2 regions of the Chelatococcus daeguensis genome follow, and region 2 is predicted to be linked to the other one. Evidence: predicted binding sites of a transcription regulator. Region 2 holds the regulator's gene; the other holds the start of a gene.

Region 1 (14,603 bases), 690 kb from region 2:
ACGGCGCGGCGCAGGGGCAAGTCACCGCCGTCTTCGAGGTGGCGGGCGAGCATCCCGCCTGGCAGGCGGCACGCAGCTTCGGCATCGCCGAGGATGGCGCGCTCATCCTGCGCCGCCTCCAGCATGCGGACGGGCGCACGCGCGCCTTCGTCAACGACCAGCCGGTCAGCGTCCAGGCGCTGAAGACGATCGGCGCCACGCTCGTCGAAATCCACGGCCAGCACGACGACCGGGCGCTCGTCGATGCGGCCACCCACCGCGCCATCCTAGACGTCTTCGGGGAGTTGCAGCAGGAGGCTGCGAAGGTGGAGACGGCCCATGCGCGCCTGCGCGAGACGCGGGCAGCGCTCGTGCGCCATCGTGCTCGGATTGAGGCGGCGCGCAAGGAGGCCGATTTCCTGCGCCATGCGGCGGAGGAGCTTGAGGCGCTCAATCCCGACGCCGGCGAAGAAGAGGCGCTCGCTGAGCGGCGCCAGCTCATGATGCAGGCGGAGAAGGTGGCGAGCGACCTGAACGAGGCCTTCGACGCGGTTGCCGGCAATGCCTCGCCCGTGCCGGTCCTGTCGGCCGCCGTGCGCCGGCTGGAGCGGCGGGCGCAGCAGGCGCCGAGCCTCGTCGAGCCCAGTGTCGCGGCGCTCGACGCGGCCCTCGTCGCGCTCGACGATGCGCGCGCCGCCCTGGAGGAGGCGCTGCGCGCGGCGGCCTTCGATCCGCGTGAACTGGAGCGCGTGGAGGAGCGGCTGTTCGCGCTTCGGGCCGCCGCGCGCAAATATGATGTGCCGGCGGACGACCTCGCGCCCCTACGCCAGCGCTTCCTCGCCGATCTCGCCGCTATCGATGCCGGCGAGGCGGAACTCGATCGGCTCTCCACCGCGGTGGACGAGGCGAGCGCGGTCTATCGCGCAGCGGCGGCGCACCTCAGCGCCGGGCGGGCCGAGGCCGCGGCGCAGCTCGAAGCAGCCGTCAATGCGGAACTGCCGCCGCTCAGGCTGGAGCGGGCGCGCTTCATCGCGCGCATCGACAGCGACGACAGCGCCGAGGCGGCGGAAGGCTTCGACCGGGTGGAATTCTGGGTGCAGACCAATCCGGGCACGCGGCCGGGCCCGCTGATGAAGGTCGCGTCCGGCGGCGAGCTGTCACGCTTCATGCTGGCGCTCAAGGTGGTGCTGGCGGACAAGGGCTCGGCGCCGACGCTGATCTTCGACGAGATCGACACCGGTGTCGGCGGCGCCGTGGCCGATGCCATCGGCCAGCGCCTGAAGCGCCTCGCGGCGCGGGTGCAGGTCGTCGCGGTCACCCACGCCCCGCAGGTCGCCGCGCGCGCCGCGAACCATCTCCTCATCGCCAAGGAGGCGGCAACCGCGGACAAGGTGGCGACGCGCGTGACGCCGCTCGCCGAACGCATGCGCCAGGAGGAGATCGCCCGCATGCTCGCTGGGGCAACCATCACGGACGAGGCGCGCGCCGCCGCGGCGCGGCTGCTGGAGACGGAAGGCTGAGCGCCTGAAGGCCAGGCGCGGAGCTCCTTTAATCCCTCGTGCATCATGTCGAAGGACGCGATCGGCTCCGTGACGGTGCCGAAGCATCGCAGGCAGTCGAGCGACAGGGGGAAAGGCCGCCTCGCCGCCGCGGCCGCCGGTGGCCTCCCTGACGGGGGCCACGAAATCCTCGCGCCCGCGACGCTGCCCGCATCGCTCCGCGGAGGCAACGGGGCCTATCCCCATATGCGTGTCGAGCACTGCGAATAGTCCTGCGGGCGGACTGGATGGCGAAGGGCGGGTGGCGATGACGAGGTAGGTGAAGACGGCCCGCTTTGTCATATAGTCTGCGCTCCCCGAATCCATGAGCGCGACGCCCATGTCCGAACGTTCTTCGTCCTCCACAGCGGGTGCTTCCCTGCGCGACGTCGCCGTCGAGGTATTGACGCCGCGGGAGGCGAAGCGCGAGCACGCGGCCCTCGCCGCCGAGATCGCCGAGCACGACCGCCGCTATTTCGGCGAGGATGCGCCCACCATCTCCGATGCCGATTATGATGCCCTGCGGCGCCGCTACGAGGCGCTGGAGGCTCGCTTTCCCGACCTTGCCACCGACGAGAGCCTGACGAAGAAGGTCGGCACCCGGCCGAGCGAGAAATTCGCCAAGGTGCGCCACCGCGTGCCCATGCTGTCGCTGTCGAATGCCTTCGCCGACGAGGACGTCGCGGAGTTCGTCGTGCGGATCCGCCGCTTTCTGGGCCTCGCCCCCGACGCGCCGCTTGTCATCACCGCCGAGCCGAAGATCGACGGCCTGTCCATCAGCCTGCGCTACGAGAAGGGTCGCCTCGTCACGGCCGCGACGCGCGGCGACGGGGAGGAGGGGGAGGACGTGACGGCCAATGCCCGCGTCGTCGACGCCATCCCCAAGGAGATCGACGCCGCCGACATGCCCGAGGTGTTCGAGGTGCGCGGCGAGGTCTACATGCGCCATGCGGATTTCGCGGCCATCAACCAGCGCCAGGCAGAGGCCGGGAAGCCGCTCTTCGCCAATCCGCGCAATGCCGCGGCGGGCTCGCTACGCCAGCTCGACCCGGCAGTCACCGCACGCCGGCCGCTCGCCTTCTTCGCATACGCCTGGGGTGACGTGTCGGCCCTGCCGGCCGACACGCAGATGGGGGTGGTTGAGGCGCTGGGGCGCTGGGGCTTTCCCATCAACCCGCTGATGAAGCGCTGCCACAGCGTCGAGGATCTGCTCGCCCGCTATCACGCCATCGAGGCCGACCGGGCCAATCTTGGCTACGACATCGACGGCGTCGTCTACAAGGTGGACAGTTTGGCTCTACAGGAGCGCCTCGGCTTCGTCTCGCGGTCGCCGCGCTGGGCCATCGCTCACAAGTTCCCCGCCGAGCGGGCGATGACCGAGTTGCTCGACATCGAGATCCAGGTGGGGCGGACGGGGGCGCTGACGCCCGTGGCGAAGCTGAAACCCGTCACGGTGGGCGGCGTCGTTGTCGCCAACGCGACGCTGCACAACGAGGACTACATCCGCGGCATCGGCGGCGACGGCCAGCCGATCCGCGGTGGCATCGATATCCGCATTGGCGACACGGTCGAGATCCAACGCGCCGGCGACGTCATCCCGCAGGTGCTCGGCGTCGTCATGGACAAGCGCCCGGCCGGCTCCGAACCCTACCGCTTCCCGGCCACATGCCCGGCCTGCGGAAGCCATGCGGTGCGCGAGATCAACCCCCGCACGGGGCGGGAGGACGCCGTTCGGCGCTGCACAGGCGGGCTTACCTGCCCGGCGCAGGCCATGGAGCGCCTGAAGCACTTCGTGTCGCGCAACGCGCTCGACATCGACGGCCTCGGCGACAAGCAGATCGAGCTCTTCTTCCGCGAGGGACTGGTGCACGGCCCGCAGGATATCTTCACACTGGCCGAGCGCGATGCGGCGAGCCTGAAGAAGCTGAAGGACCGCGAGGGCTTCGGCGAGACGAGCGTGCGCAACCTCTTCGCGGCCATCGAGGCGCGCCGGCGGGTGCCACTCAACCGCTTCATCTTCGCGCTCGGCATCCGCCATGTGGGCGAGACGACGGCGAAGCTCCTCGCCCGCCACTACGGCACCTTCGAGGCGCTGCGGGCGGCCCTGATCGCCGCCCGCGACCGCGCATCGGAAGCCTGGGCGGAGCTCAACGCCATCGACGGCATCGGCGAGGTGGTGGCGGAGGCGCTGGTGCAGTTCTTCGCCGAACCGCACAATGAGACGACTCTGGACGCGCTGCTTACACAAGTGACGCCGCAGGAGATGGAACGGACGGTGACCATCGAGAGTCCGGTCGCGGGCAAGACGGTGGTCTTCACCGGCACGCTCGTGCGCATGTCTCGCGACGAGGCCAAGGCCATGGCCGAGCGCTACGGCGCCAAGGTAGCGGGTTCGGTATCGAAGAAGACCGACCTCGTGGTGGCCGGGCCGGGCGCTGGCTCCAAGCTCGCCAAGGCGCAGGAGCTCGGTGTGGAGGTCATCGACGAGGACGGCTGGTTCACGCTCGTTGGGGCGTGAACCGCTCCCGCCCTTTCCCCGGGCGGCGACACGGTCTAAGACACGCGCCATTCGTTACTGAAAGCCAGCCCCATGCTCGAAGGCCTGCCGCCGCACAAGCCCACCCATTCCATGCGCCTTGCCGCGGACGAGAGCTCTGCCCAGGCCATGGTCGAGCTTCTCGGGGAGTTCTTCGATCCGGCCGAGACGGCGGTGGCAGCCTTCGAGGCTCCGGACGGGCGCTGGCATCTGGAAGTCTATTTCTCGAGCGCACCGGACGAGGCGGCGATCCTGAACCTGCTGCGCCCCATCGTCGGCGATGCGGTGGACGGCGCGGTCTTCGCGCCGATCGAGGTGAAGGACTGGGTGAAGGCGAGCCTTGAGGGCTTGAAGCCGGTGCGGGCGGGGCGCTTCCTCGTCCACGGCAGCCATGACCGGGCCGTCGTGCGGGCGAATGACATCGCCGTCGAGATCGACGCGGCGCTCGCCTTCGGCACGGGCCACCATGGCACGACGCTCGGCTGCCTCCTGGAACTCGTCGCGGAGCTGAAGCGCGGACGGCCCCGCCATGTGCTCGACGTCGGCACGGGCACTGGCATCCTTGCCATCGCTGCGGCGCGGGCTTTGCATAGGCCGGTCGTGGCGGGTGACATCGATCCGGTGGCCGTCGCGGTCGCGCGCGCCAACGCGAGACTGAACGGCGCGCGCGACCACGTGCGGCTTTACGCAGCGCCGGGCGTGCAGCACCATTTCGCTGCCCGCAAGGGTCACTACGATCTCGTCTTTGCGAATATCCTTGCCCGGCCGCTCAGGCTTCTTGCGCCGTCCCTGCGCAAAGTGCTTGCCCCGCAGGGCACCTTGGTGCTCTCGGGGCTGCTGATCCGCGATGTGCCGGGGGTCGTCAGCGCCTATGCCTCGCAGGGGCTGGCGCTCGTCAGGCGTGCCGAGCGTGAAGGCTGGGCGACGCTGGTTCTGAGGCGGGGAGGCGCTGCCCCCCGCCCGCGTCGATGAAAGGCCGCTGTCAGTAATCGATGGCCGGGTAGCGGCGACGCATCTCGCGGCGCATGGCCTGCGCCTCAGCGACGATCTCGGCCATCGTGACCGTAAAACGGCCGATCGCCCTCAGGATGGTCACGATGAACATATCTGTTGCCTTTCGATCGATGTGAACCGGCTGCGCAGTCCCTCGCCTCAGCGGGCGAAGGGCAGTGCGCCGGACTTGCCGAGGCTGACCTTGTCGAGGTCCGCGTCCTTCAGGGTCAGCGGGCCGTAGATCGCCTCCAGGCGGCGGATTTCCCGGTCGGCAGCGCGCATGCGCGCCTCGACGAGGGCATTGAGGATGCGCTTGAAGACTCCGGTCTTCTTGGGCGCTACATAAGCGATGTCGGTCGTAACGTAAGCCATGGGTCCATCTCCGCACGTTGGAGGACAGCCCCGGGAACGCTTCCTCGCGTGTTTATGGTCGCAATATAGGGAATGCTGCATGTGCGAAGAAGATGGGTCAGCGCATATGACCTATGCATGCTGAGCGGGCCTGTTCGCGGGATGCTTGCCAGGGCAGCGTGAGGTGCATGACAATTGTGCGACGCTGCCGCCGCATTGGGCGCGCGATGCCAAAAACCGGTTACATATGAAACATTTGCATGAGGGAGCCCGAAGCTGATGAGGCAGAGCCGCTTTCAGGCCTTCGACAACGATCGCGACCCGGCCGCCTGCGGGCCGCATCTTGCTGCGCTGCGGCATGAATTGCGCCGCCGGGGCCTCGACGGCTTCGTCGTGCCGCGCGCCGACGAGCACCAGGGCGAATACGTGCCGCCCCATGCGGAGCGGCTCGCCTGGCTGACGGGCTTCGGCGGCTCGGCCGGCACGGCCGTGGTGCTTATGGACAAGGCGGCGATCTTCGTCGACGGGCGCTATACGCTGCAGGTGCGCGAGCAGGTCGACACCGAGCTTTTCGCACCGGTTGCGAGCAACGAAATGCCGCCAGCGGCCTGGATCGGCGAGAACCTGCCGCAGGGGGCGAAGCTCGGTTACGATCCATGGCTGCACACCCCCGCGGCGGTGGACAGGCTCGCCCGCGCGGCCGAGGACGCGGGCGGCACGCTGGTGCCGGTGGCCGACAATCCCGTCGATGCCATCTGGAGCGACCGTCCGGTACCGCCGCGAGCCCCGGCGCGGCCCTATCCGCTCATCTTCGCCGGCGTCTCCGCTGCCGACAAGCTGTCGCAGCTCAACGAGAAGCTAGCGAAGGCGCGCAGCGATGCCCTCGTCGTCAGCGATCCGCATAATCTCGCCTGGCTCTTCAACCTGCGGGGGGCTGACGTCGCCCATACGCCGCTGGCCCTCGGCTATGCGCTCGTGCCGCGCGGCGGCCGGGCAACAATCTTCATCGACGAGGACAAGATCGGGACGGAGCTGCGCGAGGCGCTGGCGCCGCTCGCCGACATTGCCTCGCCTGACACTTTGCTCGCCGCGCTCGCCACGGCGGCCGCCGGCGGGCGGCGCGTGCGGCTCGACGCGGCGACGGCGGCGGCGGCCTTGCGCGAGACGGTGAGCGCCGCCGGCGGCACGGCTGATGTGGGCGATGATCCGATCAGCCTCATGAAGGCGGTCAAGAACGAGGCGGAGAAGGCCGGCGCCCGTGCCGCACAGCGCCGCGACGCCGTGGCGGTCACCCGCTTCCTCGCCTGGTTTGCCCGCGAGGCGCCCGGCGGTAGCCTCACGGAGATCGACGCCGCGGTCGCGCTGGAGAATTTCCGCGCCGAGACGAACGCGCTCGTCGACATCTCCTTCGACACCATCGCCGGCGCCGGGCCGAATGCGGCCCTGCCGCATTACCATGTCACGATGGCGAGCAACCGCCGCATCGGCGAGGGCATCTTCCTCATCGATTCCGGCGCGCAATACGAGGACGGCACGACGGATATCACGCGCACGCTCGCCGTGGGCACGCCGAGTGCCGAGATGCGGGAGCGCTTCACCCGCGTGCTCAAGGGTCATATCGCCATCGCCACGGCGGTCTTCCCGAAGGGCACCAGCGGCGCGCAGCTCGACAGCTTCGCGCGCCGGCCGCTGTGGGAGGCGGGGCTCGACTTCGACCACGGCACGGGCCACGGCGTCGGCGCCTTCCTCTCGGTGCACGAGGGGCCGCACCGCATCTCCAAGTTGGGCACGACGCCGCTGGAGCCGGGCGTCATCCTCTCCAACGAGCCGGGTTACTACAAGGAAGGCGAATACGGCATCCGCATAGAGAACCTCGTTCTCGTCGAGGAGCGGGACATGCCCGGCGCCGACCGGCCGATGCTCGGCTTCGAAACGCTGACGCTGGCGCCCATCGACCTCGCGCTGGTCGAGCCTTCGCTGCTGAGCGACGAAGAGCGTGCGTGGCTCGACGCCTACCATGCCCGCGTGCGCGAGGCGCTGATGCCGGCGCTCGAGGGCGCGGACCGGGCGTGGCTGGTAGAGGCGACACGGACGGTTGGGGGCTGAGCGCGGGCTTTCCGTTATGCCCGCGCTTGTCGCGGGCATCCACGCCATGCTTGCACTCGGCCGAAAGGCGTGGATGGCTGGGACAAGCCCGGCCAAGGCGGGCGAGGAGGTTGCGCGCCGCTGTTCCCCGTTTTCGTGTGCTAAGCACGGGCATGACGGCTGAAAATCGCGGCTGCCGTGCCTATCCCGCGATCATCCGCAGCAGGACCACGCTCGCGACACCTACGGCGATGGTGGCGAGGAGGGGCAGGCGCGTCGCGGCCACGGCGGTGACGAGGGCGGCGAGCGTCTCCGGCCAGCCGGTGGCGAGCGCGGTCGGTGCGATGACGGCGACGAGCACCGCCGGCGGGATGGCGTCGAAGGCCGCCTTGGCGCGGCCGGAGAGGGCGAGCCGTCCGACGAGGAAGATGCCGGCGATGCGCGTGAGGTAGGTGATCACCGCCATCGCGAGGATGGCGGCGAGGGTGGTCGGGTCGATGGTCATGCGGCCTCCGGAGGCTCCTCGCCGGCGGGGGCGGCGACATAGGCGGCGGCGATGCCGGTGAGTGCGCCGGCCGCCACGTGCCACGGCGGGCCGAAGGCGAAATAGGTGGCGGCCGAGACGGCGGCGCTCGCGCCGATGGCGGCGGCGCTGACGCGGCCGTTCCAGAAGCCGGCGATGAGGCCGATGAAAAGCGCGGTGAAGGCGAAATCCGCGCCGATGCGCGCCGGATCGCCCAGGAACGAGCCGAGGACGGCCCCGGCGATGGTTGCGCCCACCCAGCAGAGGGGCAGCAGTCCCGCGACTGCGAACCAGTAGGCCGGGGTGAGCGGCCGGTCCTTCGCCCGCCGCTCGGCCAGCGCCCAGGATTCGTCGGTGAGGACGTAGAAGCCGGCGAGCTTCTGGCCGAGGGAGAAGCTGCGCATCTTCGGCGCCAGCGAGGCACCCATGAGGATGTGGCGGGCGTTGATGAGCAGGGTCGAGAAGGCGAGCGTGGCGATGGGCACCGGCCACGTCCACAGTTCGAGCGCCGCGAACTGGGCTCCGCCGGCGAAGACGAGGACGGACATGAGGCCGGCCTCGGCCGGGCTCAGCCCCTTGCCGGCGCACAGGGCGCCGAACAGGAGGCCGATGGGGGCGGCGGCGACCATCACGGGCATGATGTCGCGAATGCCGGCCGCGCGCTCGCGCGCCATGTCGACCGGCGCCGAGGGCGCAAAGGGCTTGTTCATCGGGCAAAGGCCATGCGGTAGGCGCCGGGCGTGACGCCGCGGCGCAGCTTGAAGGCGCGGGTGAGGTGGCTCTGATCGGCAAAGCCTGTCGCCTGCGCCACCTCGGCCGGCGAAAGCCCGGCGCGCAGCAGGGTTTCGGCGGCATTGATGCGGCGATTGACGAGAAAGGCGTGCGGGGTCATCCCCGTCTCGCGCGCGAAGGCGCGGATGAGATGATGGCGTGACAGGCGCGCCTCCGCTGCCAGGTCTTCCAGCGTGAGGGGCTCGGCGAAACGCTCGCCGAGCAGCGCCTTGACGCGCGCGACGGGGCCGTGCTCACGCCCGGGCTCGCGCGCGGGCAGGCGGGCATGGCGCACGATGACGAGGGACAGGAACCTGTAGAGGAGTTCGGCGCCCTTGAGGGCGTCCTCATCCTCCTGGAGGGCCACATGGGCCTCCACGAAGAGGGCGAAGCCGGCCGGATCGTGCACCACGGGCTGCGGGAAGAAGGGGATGCCCACGTCTGAGCGCCCGCTGACTTCCGCGGCGACGGCGCCCAGCGTCTCGATGGACGGATAGCTCATGCGGTAGGCATAGCCGCCGTCGTGCGGGGCGCCGTCGTGAACCTCGTGCGGGTTCATGAAGACGAGTTCACCCGGTCCCGCATAGCCGCGGCCCCGGCGGCTGGAGAAGGTCTCGCAGCCCGCGAGGATGGCGCCGACGGCATAGGTCTCGTGCGCATGCGGAGCGTAGCGATGCAAGCGGAAGGTGGCGGTCAGGCACTCCAGCCCGCCGAAGGGCGAAGCCGCGAAGAAACGCGCCCGCTCGTCATCCGCGAGCGGCGTCGCCGCAACAGCCTCTTCCTGAGTCACCGTATCCATGCCGCCATCATACGCGAAAGCGCTCGAGGCCGGTCTTGAACAAAAGTGATGCAAGCGATCTCAATCCTTGAAGATGCGCTCGCCCTGCTCGTCGATGATCTGCCGGCCCTTGGTGAGCGCGAAATTCTCCGCGTCGCCGCGGCTCGCGTGGGTCTCGGCGCGCACGAAGCGATATTCCTTTGTCTCGCCGCCGATCTCCTTCTCGATGATGCCGGCGGTCTGGAACTGGGCGCCGGCGGGGTAGGGCGCGGGGCGGATGCGGAAGCCCTTGTATTCCACGGCCTCGCCCGCAGGCGCATCCTCGGGCGAGGCCTCCCGCCCGCCGCCGAAGAGCCCGCCCAAAAGTCCCTTCCAAAAGCTCATTGGCTCGTCTCCCCTCAGCTGCCGCGTTCGACGAAACTGTCGAGCACCATCTTGCGGCCGGCCTTGTCGAAATCGACGGTGAGCTTGTTGCCGTCCACAGCCGCGACCGTGCCGGGACCGAACTTGAGATGGAACACACGGTCGCCCGTGCCGAAGGCCGAGGCTGTTCCCGTCGACTTGGCGACGAGTTCGCCCTCGATCATCAACGGTCCGCCACGCCTCGCGCCGGCGCCGCGCCCCGACGCGAAGCTGCCGGATTGGCCGCCGCGTCCACCGCCCCAGCCGGCGCTGTTGGCCTGCGCGCGCTGCCAGCCCGGCGTCGCATAGGAGGAGCGGAAGGGCTCGGCCATGTCGAAGCGGCTCTGGCCGTAGCTGCCGTAGGTATAGGCAGCCGGCGCTTCGGTCACCTCGACGCTCGCCTCCGGCAATTCGTCGATGAAGCGGCTCGGGATGGTCGAATTCCACAGGCCGTGGATGCGGCGGTTGGAGGCAAAATAGAGCTTGGCCCGGCGCCGCGCCCGCGTGAGGCCGACATGAGCGAGGCGCCGCTCCTCCTCGAGGCCGGCACGGCCGCTCTCGTCGAGGGCGCGCTGGTTCGGGAACAGCCCTTCCTCCCAGCCGGGCAGGAAGACGGTGTCGAACTCGAGCCCCTTGGCGGCGTGCAGGGTCATGATGCTGACGCGGTCGTCGCTGTCGCTCTCGACCGCGTCCATGACGAGCGAGACATGTTCGAGGAAGCTCGGCAGGTCGGGGAATTCCTCGAGCGAGCGGACGAGCTCCTTGAGGTTTTCGAGCCGGCCCGCGGCCTCGGCCGAGCGGTCCTTCTGCCACATCTCAGTATAGCCCGATTCCTCCAGCACCGTCTCGGCGAGCTCGGTGTGGGGCGTCGCCTCGAGGCTCTGCGACCAGCGCGAGAAATTGGCGAGGAGGTCGCGCAGCGTCCTGCGCGGCTTCGGCTTCAACTCCTCGGTCTCGACGATGAAGCGCGCCGCCTCCATGAGCGGGATGCGCGCAGCGCGGGCATGGGCGTGCAGCACCTGCAGCGTGGCATCACCCAGGCCGCGCTTCGGCGTATTGACGATGCGCTCGAAGGCGAGGTCGTCGGCCGGCTGCACGACGCAGCGCAGATAGGCGAGGGCGTCGCGGATCTCCATGCGCTCGTAGAAGCGCGGGCCGCCGATGACGCGGTAGGGCAGGCCGAGCTGGACGAAGCGGTCCTCGATCTCGCGCATTTGCGCCGAGATACGCACGAGCACGGCCATTTCGGAGAGCGGATGGCCCTTTCCCTGCAAGGCCTCGATCTCCTCGCCGATGAGGCGGGCCTCCTCCTCCGAATCCCAGGCACCGGTGACGGTGACCTTCTCGCCCGGCTCGTCCTCGGTGCGCAGGGTCTTGCCGAGGCGACCCTCGTTATGCGCGATGAGATGCGAAGCGGCGGCAAGGATATGGCCGGTGGAGCGATAGTTGCGCTCGAGCCGCACCACGGTGGCGCCGGGGAAGTCGTGCTCGAAGCGCAGGATGTTGTCCACCTCCGCGCCGCGCCAGCCGTAGATGGACTGGTCGTCGTCGCCGACGCAGCACAGGTTGCGGTGTGCCTGGGCAACGAGGCGCAGCCACAGGTACTGGGCGACGTTGGTGTCCTGGTACTCGTCGACGAGGATGTAGCGGAAGCGGCGCTGGTAGTCGGCGAGGACGTCGGGATGCTCCTGGAAGAGCCGGATCGATTCCAGCAGCAGGTCGCCGAAATCCGCCGCGTTGAGGATCTTCAGCCGCTCCTCATAGAGCGCATAGAGTTCCGCGCCGCGCCCGTGGGCGAAGGCGGCGGCCTCGCCGTGCGGTACCTTCGCGGGCTGCAGGGCGCGGTTCTTCCAGCCGTCGATGAGGCTGGCGAGCTGGCGGGCCGGCCAGCGCTTGTCGTCGATGTTCTCGGCCTGCAGCACCTGTTTCAGCAGCCGGATCTGGTCGTCGACGTCGAGGATGGTGAAGTCGGACTTGAGCCCGACGAGCTCGGCGTGACGGCGCAGGATCTTGGTGCCGATGGCGTGAAAGGTGCCGAGCCAGGGCATGCCCTCCGCCGCGGGGCCGACGAGGTGGGCGACGCGCTCCTTCATCTCGCGCGCGGCCTTGTTGGTGAAGGTCACGGCGAGGATGCCTGACGGCCAGGCGAGCCCGGTCGCGATGAGATGGGCGATGCGCGTCGTCAGGACGCGCGTCTTGCCCGTTCCGGCGCCCGCGAGCACGAGGACCGGGCCTTCGGTCGCCTCCACCGCCCGACGCTGCTCGGCATTGAGACCGGAGAGGTAGGGCGTCGGCGCGGCGGCCGCGCGCGCCCGGGCGGCGAGCGAGCCGGGGCGGGGCGTGTGGGCGAGATCGTCGGGGCCGGACGCAGGGCCCTGTGTGGGTACGCGAGTCATCGGTCGGACCATGGACCAAAAGGCGAACGGCGTCGAGTGTCGCGGTCACTCGCCGGCCTAGGAGGGGAGGCACGCGGCCCCTATATAGGGGGCATGATGAGAGGAGTGGACAGGATGCCCCGCAGAATGGTGTTGCTCGCGCCGGCCCTTGCCGCGGGCGCGGCGCTCATGATCGGCCTCGCCGCCGGTCCGCTGCCGGCGCACGGCCAGGAAGGGGCCCTCAACCGCGTAGAGCGGCAATATCGCCAGTCTGACCGCGATGTGACGCGCGAGCTGCAGCGTTCGCAGGACCGGCAGCAGCAGCAGTTCGAATTCAACCAGATGCGGCAGCAGCAGCAGATCGACCGCTTTCAGCAGCCCCTGCGCACGATGGAATGCCCGCGCTGCTGATGTCGCTCAGTGGCGGGTGCCGGAGGCGATCTGAGGCTCGTACTCGTCCTCGCCCCGCTCCGGCATGGTGATGGACCTGCCGGCGTCTTCCGGATGCGGAAGACGGGCATGCGCCGCACGCATGACGGCGAGGTTCGCCAGGATGTCCGGCGGGAAGGCCGCTACCTTGCGCGTGCGCATGTCGACGTGCAGCGACAGGTTCTCGCAGGAGGCCGCCAGCCAGCCTTCGGCGGCGTGATGCAGCTCCATGAAATAGTGGATGCGCTTCTCGTCGAAGGCGAGGAGTTGCAGCGTGACGCGGACCGGGTCGTTCTCGCGCAGCTCGCGCCGGTAGCGGATATGGCTCTCGACCACGAAGAAGGAGGCCTTGCGCTCCTCGACATAGCCGGGGCCGAGGCCGACGAGCCCGAACGCCTCGTCCACCGCCCGGTCGAAGAAGACGTTGTAGTAGGCGGCGTTAAGGTGGCCGTTATAGTCGATCCAGTGCGCCTCCGCCCGCATGGTCGAGGAGACGAAGGGGGCAAAGAACAGGGCCGGTGCGTCTGCCGGGTTGCGCAAGGAACCTCTCCGGATCGTGCTGGCTGCCGGGCGCCGGGCGAGGCACCCCAGGATCAAAGTTTAAGCATTCCAACCTGAATGCAAACCTAACGAATCGTGTCGCCTTGCGACGAATGCGCACTTGTGCGCGGCGCAAGGGCATAGAAGATGCGCTCGAGCCCATGAGCAATAGCCCGAGGATTCGCGCATGACCTCCGCCGCAGAACAGCCGGCAAGACCGGACGAGACGACCGTGGCGGCCGTCGTCGCCGCGCTCGCCGAGCGCTTCGGCAACCGCCTCGTCACGAGTCAGGCCGTGCGCGAGCAGCACGGCCATACCCTCACGTGGATCCCTAACCAGCCGCCTGACGCCGTGGTCTTCCCCGAGAACACCGAGGAAGTCGCGGAGATCGTGCGGCTATGCGCGGCGCATCGCATGCCCGTCATCCCCTTCGGTACGGGCACCTCGCTCGAAGGCCATGTCAATGCTCCCTACGGCGGCGTGTCCATCGACATGAGCCGCATGAAGCGCATCATCGCCGTCCATGCGGAGGACCTCGACTGCACGGTGGAGGCGGGCGTCACGCGCAAGGAGCTCAACGAGCACCTGCGCGACCAGGGGCTCTTCTTCCCCATCGATCCGGGGGCGGACGCCTCTCTCGGCGGCATGGCGGCGACGCGGGCCTCAGGCACCAATGCGGTCCGCTACGGCACGATGAAGGACAATGTGCTGGCGCTCACGGTGGTCACGCCGGCGGGCGAGATCGTCAAGACCTCGACGCGCGCCCGCAAGACTTCAGCCGGCTATGATCTGACGCGGCTCTACGTGGGCTCCGAGGGCACGCTCGGCGTCATCACCGAGGTCACGCTGAAGCTCGTCGGCATTCCCGAGGCGGTGTCGGCCGGCGTATGCCCGTTCCCCTCCGTGAAGGCCGCGTGCGACGCCGTCATCGCCACGATCCAGATGGGCCTGCCGGTTGCCCGCATCGAGCTGCTCGACGAGGTGATGATTCGCGGCGTCAATCTGCACGCCAAGCTTGGCCTCCAGGAGACGCCGATGCTCTTCGTCGAGTTCCACGGCACGGAAGCGGGCGTGAAGGAGCAGGCGGAGCGCTTCGGCGAGATCGCGGCGGAGTTCGAAGGCGGCGCCTTCGACTGGGCGACCCAGCCCGAGGATCGCTCCCGCCTCTGGCAGGCACGGCACGACGCCTATTGGGCGGCGCTGGCGCTGCGGCCCGGCGCACGCTCGGTTGCCACCGACGTGTGCGTGCCGATCTCCCGCCTCGCCGAATGTGTTGACGAGACGAAGCGCGACATCGAGGCG
Region 2 (14,603 bases):
TCGCTCCGCATGCCGCCGGAACGATCTCGCCAGGCCCGTGCCGTTGCCGCCGTGCTCGATCGCGCGACCGGCGGACGCGGCGCCGTTCGGGCTGGTGGCCTGTCCCTTGCCGATATCACCCCTTTCCTTGTCCGCTGCCTAGACGAGGAGAGCACGCACCGGCGCCTGCTCCCTTGGGCGGCGGTGAGCTTCGGCATCGGGGTGCTGCTCTATTTCGCGGCCGACCGCGAGCCGAGCGTCTGGGCGCCTGTCGCCGCCCTCGCCATCGCCGTCGGATTGGCAGCCGTTTCGCGACGTCATGTGACTTTCGTCGCGGCGGTTGCCGCCGCCTTTCTCTTCGCCGGCTTCCTCGCCGGTGCGGCACGGACGGCGCGCGTGGAGGCGCCGGTGCTCGCACGCGTGACCATCGCGCCGCTCACCGGCTTCGTCGAAAGCGTGGAGGAGCGGCCTCAGGGGCCGCGGGCCGTCGTGCGGGTCGAGACGCTCGGCAACCTCGGCGACGGCGAGCGCCCGGCGCGTGTGCGGGTGTCGATGCGCGAGCCGGCCCGGCTGCGCGCCGGCGATTTCATCGAGGCCACCGCTCGCCTGATGCCGCCGCCCGGGGCGGCCTGGCCGGGCGGCTATGATTTCACGCGCGACGCCTTCTTCCGCGGCATCGGCGCCGTCGGCTCGCTTGTGGGGCGTGTGGAAATCAGTGCCCCGCCGCGCGTGCCGGACTGGCGCCTGGCCCTTGCAACATGGCTTGACGAGGCGCGTAATGCGCTGACGACGCGCATCGCCCGTGCCGCCGGCGGGCAGGAGGGGGCTGTCTCGGCTGCGCTCGTCACCGGCAAGCGCGGCCTCATTACCGAGGATACCAACGAGGCCCTGCGCGCCGCCGGCCTCTATCACATCGTGTCGATCTCCGGTCTGCACATGGCGCTCGCCGCCGGCACGGTGTTCTGGGCCGTGCGCGCGCTCCTCGCGCTCTTTCCGGCCATCGCCCTCACGTGGCCGATCAAGAAGATCGCCGCCGCGACGGCCATGGCGGGGGCCGTGGGCTACTGCCTGTTCTCGGGTGCTGACGTCGCCACCCAGCGGGCGCTGATGATGACACTGACCATGCTCGGCGCCATTCTCGCCGACCGGCCGGCGCTCTCGATGCGCAATCTCGCGTTCGCCGCCATCTTGTGTCTCGCCCTCGAGCCGGAGGCAGTGCTCGGGCCGAGCTTCCAGATGTCGTTCTCGGCAGTGGCCTGTCTCGTGGCGCTCGCGGAATGGCAGGCGGCCCGTCCGGGCAGGGGCGAGGCGTCGCTCGGTCCGGTCGCGCGCGCCCTGTGCCATGCGTGGCGATGGACCGTCACCCTCGTCGTCACGACCCTGGTCGCCTCCCTGGCGACAGGGGCCTATGGCGCCTATCACTTCCAGACGGCGATGCCGCTGAGCGTGGTGGGCAACGGCATCGCGCTGCCCTTCGTCTCCTTCATCGTCATGCCGGCGGCTGTGCTCGGGGTTCTGCTCAACCCCTTCGGCCTCGACGCGCCCATCTGGTGGCTGATGGGGCAGGGCACGGCCATCGTGCTCGCGGTCTCCCACGCCATGCAGGACTGGCGCCTGTCCGTGATGGCGATACCGGCCTTTCCGGGCAGCGCGCTCATCCTCTTCTCGCTGGCGCTGCTCGTGCTGACCATCTGCATCTCGCCGCTGCGCTGGCTCGCCGCCGTGCCCGCGGCCGCCGCCCTCGCCATCGCCGCGGGAGCGGCGCGGCCGGACATCTTCGTCGACCGCAACGGTGCGAGCGCGGCCGTCCGGGGTGTCGAGGGGCGTCTCGCCGTGCTCGGCCGCGCCTCGTCCTTCGTCGTCGCCCAATGGCTGCGCGCAGACGGCGATGCGAGGCAGCCGGGCGACGAAAGCCTCAAAAGCGGAGTCTTCTGCGACCGCGACGGCTGCACCATGCAGGCGGTCGACGGCCGCATGGTCGCCCTGGTGCGCCGCCCCTCGGCCTTCGTCGAGGACTGCCGGCGGGCCGACATCCTCGTCACTGCGCTCACCGTCCCGCCCGGCTGTGCAGCGCCCGTGGTCATCGACCGCACGAAGCTGCGCGAGAACGGCGCAATGGCCGTCATCCTCGGGAATGGCGGCAGCGATCGGCTCATCGGCCAGTTGCCCTCCGACGAGCGCCGCGCCTGGATGCAGGCGCTTCCTTCACGACCGTTGTCCACGGCGGCCGGCGCCGCGACGGGCCGGCCATCGCCCGCGTCAGCCGATGAGACGGGCGGGGAGGATCAGGAGCCCGACGTCAGTAGCGACGCAGCAGATTGACGAGCTTGCCCTGGATGCGCACCCGGTCGGGGCCGAGCACGCGCGTCTCGTAGGCCGGGTTGGCCGCCTCGAGCGCGATGGAGGAGCCGCGGCGCCTCAGGCGCTTCAGCGTTGCCTCCTCGTCATCGATCAGGGCGACGACGATATCCCCTGTATTCGCCGTATCCTGCTTGCGGATGACGACCGTATCGCCATCCAGGATGCCGGCCTCGATCATCGAATCGCCGCGCACCTCGAGCGCGAAGTGCTCGCCGCTGCCCAGCATGTCCGGCGGCAGCGAGACGGTGTGGCTGCGGCTCTGGATGGCGGAAATGGGCGTGCCGGCAGCAATCCGGCCCATGACAGGAATCGCAACTGTCTGGACAGCGGGTTCGACCGCCTGAGGCGCCGGCGCGCGCACCTTGCCAAGCCCGCCCTCGACCACGCTCGGGTTGAAGCGCCCGCGCGGGGCTGCGGCGACGCCGTCGGGCAGGCGCAGCACCTCGAGCGCCCGGGCGCGGTTCGGAAGCCGGCGAATGAAGCCGCGCTCCTCCAGCGCCACGATGAGGCGATGGATACCGGATTTCGACTTAAGATCGAGGGCTTCCTTCATCTCGTCGAAGGACGGCGGCACGCCGGTCTCACGCAGGCGTTCGTGGATGAAACGCAGGAGTTCGTGCTGTTTGCGCGTCAGCATGGCCGGCGATCTCGCTCCCCCTCGTCGAATCGCATTGTCGATGCGAGTCGAAAACAAATCATGAACGAGATTAGACGTTCCCGGTGTGTTCCGCAAGTTCGACCGAGGCGAAGTTCAGAGCCGGATGATGCGGCAGGGCTCGCCCGCCCGGGCGGCGGGGGCATGGGGCGCACGCACGACGAGCGCCTCGGCCTCCGCCATGAGGCGCAGCATGGAGCTGTCCTGGCGCGGGAAGGGGCTGGCGACGAGGGTGCCGTCGTCGGCCGTCGCGAGGCGGGCGCGCAGATAGTCCTGCCGCTCGTCATTGGCCGGCAAATCGCTGCCGAGCCGGGCCGGCAGGGTCGCGATTTCGGCCGCATCCGGATCGCCGCTCAGCGCCCGCACGAGCGGCGCGAGGAAGATGAGCGCGCACACGATGCTGGAGACGGGATTGCCCGGCAGGCCGAGCACGGCCATGGCGCTGAGGCGCCCGTGCATCAGGGGTTTGCCCGGGCGCATGGCGATGCGCCAGAAGCCGAGCTGCCATCCCTGCGCCGAAAGGGCGCGCTGCACGAGATCGTGATCGCCCACCGAGGCGCCGCCGAGTGTCACGAGCACGTCGGCCCGGGCCTCCTTGGCCGCATCGATCGCGGCAGAGAGCGCGGCGAGATCGTCACCGGCGATGCCGAGGTCGATGGCTTCGGCCCCGGCCCGTTCGGCGATGGCCGCAACGGCATAGGTGTTGGAGGCGACGATTTGATCGGGTCGGCTCGGTTCGCCGGGGCGGACGAGTTCGTCTCCGGTTGCCAGAATGGCAACGCGCGGCCGCCGCACCACTGGCAGCGCCGCATGGCCCATGGCCGCGGCGAGCGCAACTGCCGAGGGGGCGAGTTGCCGGCCGGCCTGCAGCAGGATCTCGCCTTCGCGAAAATCGAGCCCGGCCTCGCGCACGAAGCGCCCGGCCGCCACCGTCGACAGCGCTTCGATCTGGTCGCCGTTGGCGCGGGCATTCTCCTGAATCAGGATGGCGTCGGCGCCCGCCGGCAGGGGCGCGCCGGTGAAGATGCGCACGCATTCGCCGGGCCGGACCGCGCCCGCAAAGGCATGACCGGCGGCACTGGTGCCGATCAGCGAGAGGCGCGCGGGAACGGCCGTGACATCGGCGGCACGCACGGCATAGCCGTCCATCGCGGAGGCGACGAAAGGCGGCTGGGTGCGCAGGGAGGCGAGGTCGACGGCCAACGTGCGGCCGGCGGCCCTGTGCAGCGGCACGGTCTCGTGCTCGCGAACGGGGCTCGCGCCGGCGAGGATGCCGGCGAGCGCATCGGCGACCGGCGTCAGGGCCAAGCTGGCCTCCTCATGCCGTCTTCTCCGCGTCCGGCCGGTCGCCGGCGCGGAAATCGCCGGACTTGCCGCCGCTCTTGGCGAGGAGGCGGATGCCCTCGATGCGCATGGCCCGGTCTGCGGCCTTCACCATGTCGTAGATGGTGAGGCAGGCGACGGAGACGGCGGTCAGCGCCTCCATCTCGACGCCGGTCTGACCCGTGACGCGCGCCTCGCCCGTCACGCGTACGCCCGGAAGCGCCTCGTCGATGGTGCAGTCGACCTTCACCTTGGTCAGGTTCAGCGGATGGCAGAGGGGGATGAGCTCATGGGTCCGCTTCGCCGCCATGATGCCGGCGATGCGGGCCGTAGCCAGCACGTCGCCCTTCTTGGCTTCGCCCGAGCGGATGAGGGCGAGCGTCTCCGGCAGCATGACGACATGGCCCTCCGCCTGCGCGATACGCTGCGTCACGGCCTTGTCGCCCACGTCGACCATGTTGGCCTTGCCCGAGGCGTCGACGTGCGTGAGCCGCGTCATGCCGCTGCAGCCTCGCCGAAGAGGAGGGCGCGGGTCGCGGCCGTCACGTCCGTCTGGCGCATCAGGCTCTCGCCGACGAGGAAGGTGCGGATGCCAACACCCGCGAGCCGCGCGATGTCGGCATGGGTGAAGATGCCGCTCTCGCCGACGACGATGTGGCCGGAGGGAATGCGTGGCGCCAGCGCCTCGCTGACGGCGAGCGATGTCTCGAAGGTGCGCAGGTCACGATTGTTGATGCCGATCATGCGCACACCGAGGGCCAGCGCGCGGTCGAGTTCCTCGGCATCGTGCACCTCGACGAGGACGTCCATCGTAAGTTCCTCGGCCGCGGCGACGAGGGCGCGCGCCTCTTCGTCGCTGATGGAGGCCATGATGACGAGGATGCAGTCGGCGCCCCACGTGCGCGCTTCGTAGACCTGATAGGGCTCGAACAGGAAGTCCTTGCGCAGGGCGGGCAGGCCGGAGGCCGCGCGCGCCGCGCCGAGATAGTCCGGATGGCCCTGGAAGGAGGGGCCGTCCGTCAACACCGACAGGCAGCTCGCGCCGCCGTCCGCATAGGCCTTCGCCAGCGCCGGCGGGTCGAAATCGGCGCGGATGAGGCCCTTCGACGGGCTCGCCTTCTTGATCTCCGCGATGAGGGCCGGCCGGTCCGCGGCCAGATGGGCCTCGACGGCGGCGAGGAACGGGCGCGGGGCCGGGGCGGCATGGGCGAGGCGCACCATCTCCTCGTGCGGGATGCGCGTCTTCGCCGCCGCGATCTCGCGGCGCTTGTAGGCTTCGATCTTCGCCAGAATATCGCTCATGGGGCCCTCACGCATTCGACGCGGCAACGAGCCGCTCGAGCGTAGCGCGTGCGGCGCCGCTGTCGAGGGCGGCCTCGGCGGCCGCAACGCCCTCCTTGAGATCCGCGGCCTTGCCGGCGACCACGAGGCCGGCGGCGGCATTGAGGACGGCGATGTCGCGGTAGGGCGTCTTCTCCCCGGCGAGCACCGCGCGCAGCGCGGCCGCATTGTGCTCGGCCTCGCCGCCGCGCAGGTCGGCGATCGACGCCCGGACAAGCCCGACATCCTCCGGCGTGACGGTGAAGCGGCGGATGCGCCCGTCCTCCAGCGCCACCACCGAGGTCGGCCCGGTCGTCGTCATCTCGTCGAGCCCGTCGGATCCGTGCACGGCCCAGACGCGCTGCGCGCCGAGGGCGGCGAGCACCTCGACGAGCGGCTGGAGCCAGCTCTCGGAATAGACGCCGAGCAGCTGGTGGCGCACGCCGGCCGGATTGGCGAGCGGCCCGATGAGGTTGAAGACGGTGCGGGTGCCGAGCTCGACGCGCACCGGCGCCACATGGCGCATGGAGGCGTGGTGAGCGGGCGCGAACATGAAGCCGACACCCGCCGCGGCAAGGCAGCGCTCGATACCAGCCGGGTCGAGGCCCACCTTGACGTCGAGTGCGGCGAGCACATCGGCGGCGCCGGATTTCGAGGAGGCGGCCCGGTTGCCGTGCTTGGCGACCGGTACGCCGCAGGCGGCGGCGATGATGGCGGCGAGCGTCGAGACATTGTAGCTGCCCGCGTTGTCGCCGCCGGTACCGACGATGTCGATGGCGCCCGCCGGAGCGCTGACGCGCACCATGCGTGCGCGCAGCGCCTCGACCGCGCCGGCAATCTCATCCACCGTCTCGCCGCGTACGCGCAGCGCCATCAGGAAGGCGCCGCTCTGGGCCGGCGTCACCTCGCCCGAGAGCAGGGTGTCGAAAGCCTGACGGGCTTCCTCGCGGCTCAGCGAGACACCGGTGGCGACTTTGGCGATGAAGGGTTTGAAGGCGTCCATCGGTGCTCCGTCAGCTCGTTCTTGCGGGGCGCCCGGTCTCATTCCAGCGCGCGGCGATATCGAGGAAATTGCGCATTATGGTCGCGCCGTGCTCTGAGAGGATGCTCTCGGGGTGGAACTGCACGCCGTGGAGCGGCAACCGCCGATGCGCCATGGCCATGACGAGGCCGTCCTCGCTCTCAGCGGTGACGGCGAGGTCGGCCGGGCAGTTCTCGCGCGCCACGATGAGCGAGTGGTAGCGCGTGGCCTCGAACGGGCCGTTGATGCCGCGGAAGAGGCCCTCGCCCTTGTGATGCACGCGCGAGATCTTGCCGTGCATCGGCAGGGGCGCGCGCACCACCTCGCCGCCGAAGGCCTGGCCCATGGCCTGCAGGCCGAGGCACACGCCGAACATGGGTACGCTCGGCGCCGCCTTCTCGATGAGCTCGAGGCAGATGCCCGCCTCGTTGGGCGTGCACGGACCGGGCGAGAGGACGATGGCATCGGGGTCGAGCGCCAGCACCTCGTCGGCGCTGATGGCGTCGTTGCGGCGCACGTCGATCGCGGGGCCGAGCGCCCCGATGAGGTGCACGAGATTCCAGGTGAAGGAATCGTAATTGTCGACGAGAAGGATGCGGAACATGCGCGTGGCTTTCTGAGAGTCAAAGCTTTGCCCGTCGGGGCAGTGGTGGGTCAAGCCTCCAGAAGCCGGCGCCATCGCTCCCGTCTCATCATTGCCCCCGTCGTGCGCGCATGGCGAAGCGTACCGCATCCTCGGCGGCGCGGAACTGGGCTTTCGCCTTGCTGATGCATTCCTGCTGCTCGAATTCCGGGTCGGAATCATAGACGATGCCGGCGCCGGCCTGCACGGCCATGCGCCCGTCCTTCACCACGGCGGTGCGCAGCACGATGCAGGTGTCCATCTCGCCGTCGGCGCCGAAGTAGCCGATGCAGCCCGCATAGGGCCCGCGCTTCTCCTTCTCCAGTTCGTCGATGATCTCCATGGCGCGGACCTTGGGCGCGCCGGAGACCGTGCCGGCCGGAAAGCCGGCGACGAGGGCGTCGAGCGCGTCGCGGCGCGGATCGAGCCGGCCTTCGACGTTCGAGACGATGTGCATCACCTGGCTGTAATATTCGAGGAAAAAGCTGTCGGTGACCGTCACCGAGCCGATCTCGCTGACGCGGCCGACGTCGTTGCGGCCGAGGTCGAGCAGCATGAGATGCTCGGCCCGCTCCTTCGGGTCCGCCAGCAGCTCCTCGGCAAGGGCCTTGTCCTCCTCGGGCGTCGCCCCGCGCCGGCGCGTGCCGGCGATGGGCCGGATCGTCACCTTGCCCTCGCGCACCCGCACGAGGATCTCCGGGCTCGAGCAGACGATCTGGAAGTCGAGGAAATCGAGATAGCAGAGGAAGGGCGAGGGGTTGAGCCGGCGCAGCGAGCGGTAGAGCGACAGCGCCGGCAAAGTGAACGGCGCCTCGAAGCGCTGCGACAGCACCACCTGGAAGATGTCGCCGGCGCGGATGTATTCCTTCGCCCGCGCCACCATGGCCTTGAATTCTTCCGGCGTGGTGTTGGAGATGGGCGCCGGCGCCGCGATGGCGGCGGGATCGAGGCGTGCATCGTGGGGCAGGGGGCGCTCCAGCGCCTCGAGGGCGGCGTCGAGCCGTGCCAGCGCAGCCTCGTAGGCCGCTCGGGCGGAAACGCCCTCCTTCGGGCGCACGGGCGTGACGAGCGAGAGTTCGTCCCTGACGGCGTCGAAGACCGCCATGACCGTGGGGCGCACCAGGACCGCATCCGGCAGGTCCAGCGCATCGGCTGGCTGGTGCGGCAAGCGCTCCATGAGGCGCACCATGTCGTAGCCGAGATAGCCGAAGATGCCCGCCGCCATCGGAGGCAGGTCGCCGGCGAGCGGGATGCGGCTCTCGGTGATGAGGGCTCTCAAGCTGTCGAGCGGGGCTGCGGCCTCCGGCACGAAGTCCTGTGGCCGGTTGAGGGCATCCCGGTTGATCTCGGCCCGCCCGTTCCGGCATCGCCAGATGAGGTCGGGCCTGAGGCCGATCATGGAATAGCGGCCGCGCACGGCGCCGCCCTCGACCGACTCGAGCAGGAAGGCGGGCGCCTGCCCGCCGTCCGTGAGCTTGAGGAAGGCTGCGACCGGCGTCTCGAGATCCGCGACCAGCGTCGCGCTCACGACGCCTGCCGCGCCTTTCTCGTAGCCGGCGGCGAAATCCTCGAAAGAAGGTGTCGGCTGCATGGCGGCTCAGAACTCGCCGCTGGTGCCCAGCGCCGTGCGCAGGGCCTGCTGGTTGATGCGCACGTCGAGCTCGCTCTGCAGGCTGGCGACATATTCGCCGAGGATGTCGTCCGTGATCGCCGTCGCGAGCTGGCCCTGCAGGCGCTCCGCCTCCTGGGTCGAGGTCACGAACGCCGGCACCGTCGCCGCCGTCACCTTGAAGACGACGCGGCGGTCGCCGTCGCCGATCCCGGCGGAGGCGGCCTTGCCGGCGTGGACGGAGAAGGCCTGCGTCACGACATTGGCCGGCAGGCCGTCCTGAGCCTGGCCGCGGGCGAGGCCTTCCGCGGTCCTTGCCTCGAGCGAGAGCTCGGCGGCGATGGCCTCGATGGTTTCGCCCTGGTCGAGCCGGGTGACGATCTCCTGCGCCTTGTCCGACAGGCGCCGGGCGATCTCGTCGACCCGCCACTGGGCGGCGACGTCGGCGCGCACCTCGTCGAGCGTGCGGTCGCGCGTGCCCTCCACATTGGTCACGTCGTACCAGAGATAGCCGCCGTCGGCGAGGCGCAGCGCCTCGTTGTCGGCACCGATATCGGTCTCGAAGGCCGAGCGCAGCAGCACCTCGCGCTCGGGAATGTCGGCGACGGGCTGTCCGTCCTTGCCGTTGCCGCCCTGGTCGAGCGGGCCAATGGTGCGTGCGTTCAGCGAGAACTCCCGCGCGATCTCGGTGAGCGGCTTGCCGGCGATGCGCTGGTCCTCGATGCGGTCGTGCGTCTCGTCCAGGTGCGAGCGCGCGCGCTCGATGGCGATCTCCCGCTTGAGCTCGTCGGCGACCTCCGCGAAGGGCCGCACCGCGGCGGGCGTGACCTCGGCAGCACGCACGAGCACGATGCCGAAGCGGCCGCTGACCGGCGTGCTCACGTCTCCGGCGGAGAGGGCGAAGGCCGCTTCCGCCACCGCCGGGTCGATCATCTGCTCGCGGGTGAAGGTGCCGATCTCGATGTCCTCCGGCCGCACGCCGCGCTCGGTGGCGATGTCGGCGAGGGACGCGCCGGCGAGGATCTTCTCGCGCGCGGCCTTGGCCTCTTCCTGCGAGGGGAAGGACAGCTGCTGCAGCTTGCGGGTCTCGGGCCTCGTGAAGCGGCGGGCCTTCACCTCCTCATAGCGCGCCGTGGCATCGGCGTCGGATACCTCGCCGGGCTTGGCGAGATCCTCGGGTCGCAGCGACAGGATGGAGACCGTGCGGTATTCCGGCGCGCGGAAGGCGGCCTTGCGTTCGTCGAAAAAGGCCTGCAGCGCAGCCTCCTCCGGCGCGTCGACGTTGCCGGCCAAGGAGGCGGGCAGTTCGACATAGGCGATGCTGCGCCGCTCGGCGCCGTAGCGATGGATGGCCTCGCGCATCGCGAGCGGCGGCACGATGGCGCCGGTGAGCGCATCGGCCAGCTGGCGGCGGGCGAGCACGGCCTGCTGCTCGGTGATGAAGGCCTGCTCCGTCAGGCCGTTGGCGCGCAGGATGCTGTCGAAGGCGAGGCGGTCGAACTGGCCGCTGGCGTTGCGGAAGGCCGGATCCTTGACGATGGCTTCGCCCGCCGTGTCGCGCGAGACGGCGAGGCCGAGCTCGGATGCGCGCTCGTCGAGCGCCGCTTCCGCGATCAGTCGGCCGAGGAGCTGCTGCTCGAGGCCGAGCGCCCGCGCCTGGTCGGCGGTGATGGAACGGCCGAAGCGACGGGAGAGCTGCTGCAGCTCGTTCTGGTAGGCGGTGCGCACCTGCTCGACGCCGATTTCACGGTTGCCGACAGTGGCGACGGTGTTGACGCCATAGCCGCGGAACACGTCGCCGATGCCCCAGATCGCAAACGACAGGATGAGAAGGCCGAAGAGGATGCCCACGATGAGCTTGCCGAGCCAGCTCTTGCCGAGATTGCGAAAACCCTGAAGCATGTCGATCCGGTTCCAGTCCCTAAGGTTTCAGGAGGGCGGTGGCCCCCTCGAAGGCGGCGGATCATAGATAGACACACCGCCTCCCGCAATGTCGCGCGTTGCTCCGTTTTCCGTCCTCTGTTAGTCCACCCGCAAACGGAGGCAGGACGGATGACGACGGAACGACCGCGCCCGCTCGTGGCGGGCAACTGGAAGATGAACGGCACGCGAGCCGCCACCGAGACCTTCAGCGCGATTCTCGAGGGTTACGACGCCGGCCTGCGCAGCAAGGTCGACCTCCTCGTCTGCGCGCCGGCGACGCTGACCTATGTCTTTGCCGTCGCGGCCGTCGGCACGCCCGTCAAGGTCGGCGGGCAGGACTGCCATGCCGCCACCCACGGCGCGCATACCGGCGACCTCTCGGCGGCGATGCTGGCCGACGTCGGCGCGAGCTACGTCATCGTCGGTCATTCGGAACGGCGCACGGACCACCGTGAAACCGACGAGATGGTCAAGGCCAAGGCCCGGGCCGCGATCACGGCGGGGCTGACGCCGATCGTCTGCGTGGGCGAGACGCGCGAGGAGCGCGACGCCGGTCGTGCGCTGGCGGTCGTCGGCGCCCAGCTTGCCGGGTCGATGCCCGAGGAAGCGGCGCGCGAGCCGGTGGTTGTGGCCTACGAGCCGGTTTGGGCCATCGGCACCGGGCTGACGCCTACGGTTGTCGACGTCGCCGAGATGCACGGCTTCATCCGCCAGAGCCTCGTCGACCGCTTCGGCGCGGCCGGCCGCAACATGCGCCTGCTCTACGGCGGCTCGGTCAAGCCGGGCAATGCGCGCGAGCTCCTCGGCGTCGCCGAGGTCGACGGTGCTCTCGTCGGCGGCGCCAGCCTCGTCGCGGAGGATTTCCTGGCGATCGCGCGTGCCTATATGGCGTGAGGGAGTGATCGTCCGCAGACGCGGCGATGCGTCCTTTGATCCGCGGCGCGGGCTGTGCTAAAGGCCGCGCCAATTGAGTTTGCCGCCGCGCCTGGCTCGCTGCCGCGCGGCTCTGGAACAGAGCATGCTGACCGTCCTCATCGTCGTTCATCTCATCATCGTGCTGGCGCTCGTCGGCGTCGTGCTGCTCCAGCGCTCCGAAGGCGGAGGCCTCGGCATGGGTGGGGGCGGCGTCTCCGGCTTCATGACCGGCCGCGGCCAGGCCAACGTGCTGACGCGCACGACAGCGATTCTCGCTGCCGCCTTCTTCGCGACGAGCCTGCTCCTGTCCGTGCTTGCCGGCTACCAGGGGGCGCCGAGCTCCGTCATCGACCGCGTCGCGCCCGGTGCCGGCCAGAACGGGCCTGCCGCGCCAACCTCCGGCCCCGGTGTGCTCGAGGAGTTGCAGCGCCTGCAGGGCGGGCCGGCGCAAGACGCAGGCCAAGCACCGGCACAGCAGCCGCCGGCCCCGCCGGCCGGGCCGCAGGTGCCGACCTCACAATAATCGGCAACAGCGAGGGCCGGGCTTCCGGCCCTCTCCTTTTGTGGAACGGAGCTTGCAGGACGCGCGGCGCGCGCAGCAGGTCGGTGCGTGGCGGACAAGCCTTTGTTGATTCCGGTTGCCGCTTGCACGAGTCGCATTCCCGAATCGCACAGTTCGGAGTAAACGAGAGTCCCCATGGCACGATACGTTTTCATCACCGGCGGCGTGGTGTCGTCCCTGGGCAAGGGTCTTGCTTCGGCGGCCCTCGGTGCGCTCCTTCAAGCGCGTGGTTACAAGGTTCGGCTGCGCAAGCTCGACCCCTATCTCAACGTCGATCCGGGCACGATGAGCCCCTACCAGCACGGCGAGGTCTTCGTGACCGACGACGGCGCGGAGACGGACCTCGACCTCGGCCACTACGAGCGCTTCACCGGGCGCCCGTGCACCCGTGACGACAACATCACGACGGGCCGCATCTATCTCGACATCCTGACCAAGGAGCGGCGCGGCGACTATCTCGGCGCCACCATCCAGGTCATTCCGCACGTGACGAACGCCATCAAGGAATTCGCCATGCGCGGCAACGAGGACTACGATTTCGTCCTCGTCGAGATCGGCGGCACGGTGGGCGACATCGAGAGCCAGCCGTTCCTCGAGGCGATCCGCCAGCTTGGCCAGGAACTGCCGCGCAATCACGCCATTTTCGTGCACCTCACGCTGCTGCCCTTCATCCCCTCGGCCGGGGAGCTGAAGACGAAGCCGACTCAGCACTCGGTGGCGGAGCTGCGCTCCATCGGCATCCAGCCGCACATCCTGCTTTGCCGCACCGATCGGCCGATCCCGAAGGAGGAGCGGAGAAAGCTCTCGCTCTTCTGCAACGTGCGTGAGAGCGCCGTGATCGAGGCGCGCGACGTCTCCTCCATTTATGACGTCCCCATCGCCTATCACGAGGAAGGGCTGGATGACGAGGTGCTCGCCGCCTTCGGCATCGAGGGGGCGCCGGCGCCCGACATCTCGCGCTGGAAGGCAATCTCCGAGCGCGTGCGCACGCCCGAGGGCGAGGTGACCATCGCCATTGTTGGCAAGTACACCGGCCTCAAGGATGCCTACAAGTCGCTCATCGAGGCGCTGCAGCACGGCGGCATCGCCAATCGCGTAAAGGTCAACCTCGACTGGATCGAAAGCGAGATCTTCGAGCGCGAGGATCCGGCGCCGTTCCTGGAGCACGTGCACGGCATCCTCGTGCCCGGCGGATTCGGCTATCGCGGCGCCGAGGGCAAGATCAGGGCAGCCGCCTTCGCTCGTGAGCGCAGGCTACCCTATTTCGGCATCTGCTTCGGCATGCAGATGGCGGTGATCGAGGCGACGCGCTCGCTTGCCGGCGTAAACGCCGCAAGCTCGACCGAATTCGGGCCGACGAGCGAGCCGGTCGTCGGCATCCTGACAGAATGGCTGAAGGGCAACGAGCTCGAGCGGCGGTCGGCCGAGGGCGACCTCGGTGGCACGATGCGCCTCGGCGCCTACGAGGCCCAGCTCACGCCAGGCAGCAAGGTGGCCAACATCTACGGCCGCACCCAGATTTCCGAGCGCCACCGCCACCGCTACGAGGTGAACATGGCATATCGCCAGCGCCTGGAAGAGAAGGGCCTGGTCTTCTCGGGCGTCTCGCCGGATGGGCTCCTGCCGGAGATCGTCGAGCTTGCCGGTCATCCCTGGTTCATCGGCGTGCAGTTCCATCCGGAGCTGAAGTCGCGGCCCTTCGAGCCGCATCCGCTCTTCAAGAGCTTCGTCGCGGCGGCCCTGGAGCAGAGTCGTCTCGTCTGACAATTCATCGCACGGGCTGGCGGCAAGGAAACGGGGCTGGGGGCGCCGATGGTGTTTGAATCGATCAACAATCTGCCGGATTTTCTGGTCGACTACCTCATCGCGCTCGTCCTTGTCCTCGTCTACATCGGCATCTACACCTTCATCACCGCGCACAACGAATTCGCGCTCATCCGCCGCGACGTCGCGGCGGCCAGCCTGTCCCTCGGGCTCAGCATCGTCGGCTTCGCGCTGCCGCTGTCGAGCGCCGTGGTGCACGCGCGCACCTGGCCGGACCTCGTGGTCTGGGGCCTCGTCGCCATGATCGTGCAGATCAGCGCCTACTGGCTCGTGCGCCTCGCGATGCCAAACCTGTCGCAGCGCATCGCCAACAACGAGATCGCGGCCGCGCTCTTTCTCGGGGCGGCTTCGCTGGCCGCCGGCATCCTTAATGCCGGTGCGATGACGTTCTGAATGACCTTCAGAGGCGGGCGGACGCAATTCGGCCTTTCTCCTGCGCCATCGAGCGCCGTTCTTCACCTTTCCGGGCGGGAAACATGAGCGCCAACG

Evidence for each region. Region 2 encodes LexA, which represses DNA repair genes until DNA is damaged. Its sites were predicted from a motif close to TGTTCNNNNTGTGTTCNG; they were not measured.
Region 1: a site for LexA is predicted at 12,364-12,381, ahead of BOQ54_RS12655 (ATP-dependent helicase). Genes of this name have one in related genera too.

Annotation. Positions count from the first base shown of each region.
Region 1 covers NZ_CP018095.1:2,652,809-2,667,411, reverse strand. Annotated here, with positions in the region: gene recN (DNA repair protein RecN) at 1-1,499, shown strand, start outside; gene ligA (NAD-dependent DNA ligase LigA) at 1,858-4,035, shown strand; gene BOQ54_RS12690 (50S ribosomal protein L11 methyltransferase) at 4,108-5,025, shown strand; gene BOQ54_RS20390 (hypothetical protein) at 5,036-5,158, opposite strand; gene BOQ54_RS12685 (hypothetical protein) at 5,206-5,418, opposite strand; gene BOQ54_RS12680 (aminopeptidase P family protein) at 5,677-7,503, shown strand; gene BOQ54_RS12675 (AzlD family protein) at 7,685-7,987, opposite strand; gene BOQ54_RS12670 (AzlC family ABC transporter permease) at 7,984-8,715, opposite strand; gene BOQ54_RS12665 (AraC family transcriptional regulator) at 8,712-9,575, opposite strand; gene BOQ54_RS12660 (HlyU family transcriptional regulator) at 9,636-9,938, opposite strand; gene BOQ54_RS12655 (ATP-dependent helicase) at 9,953-12,352, opposite strand; gene BOQ54_RS12650 (hypothetical protein) at 12,467-12,742, shown strand; gene BOQ54_RS12645 (thioesterase family protein) at 12,749-13,300, opposite strand; gene BOQ54_RS12640 (FAD-binding oxidoreductase) at 13,488-14,603, shown strand, end outside.
Region 2 covers NZ_CP018095.1:1,965,277-1,979,879, forward strand. Annotated here, with positions in the region: gene BOQ54_RS09355 (ComEC/Rec2 family competence protein) at 10-2,301, shown strand; gene lexA (transcriptional repressor LexA) at 2,279-2,977, opposite strand; gene BOQ54_RS09365 (molybdopterin molybdotransferase MoeA) at 3,092-4,303, opposite strand; gene moaC (cyclic pyranopterin monophosphate synthase MoaC) at 4,314-4,817, opposite strand; gene trpC (indole-3-glycerol phosphate synthase TrpC) at 4,814-5,620, opposite strand; gene trpD (anthranilate phosphoribosyltransferase) at 5,628-6,641, opposite strand; gene BOQ54_RS09385 (anthranilate synthase component II) at 6,652-7,263, opposite strand; gene trpE (anthranilate synthase component I) at 7,352-8,872, opposite strand; gene BOQ54_RS09395 (peptidylprolyl isomerase) at 8,879-10,792, opposite strand; gene tpiA (triose-phosphate isomerase) at 10,943-11,707, shown strand; gene secG (preprotein translocase subunit SecG) at 11,832-12,251, shown strand; gene BOQ54_RS09410 (CTP synthase) at 12,426-14,054, shown strand; gene BOQ54_RS09415 (DUF350 domain-containing protein) at 14,103-14,507, shown strand; gene kdsA (3-deoxy-8-phosphooctulonate synthase) at 14,591-14,603, shown strand, end outside.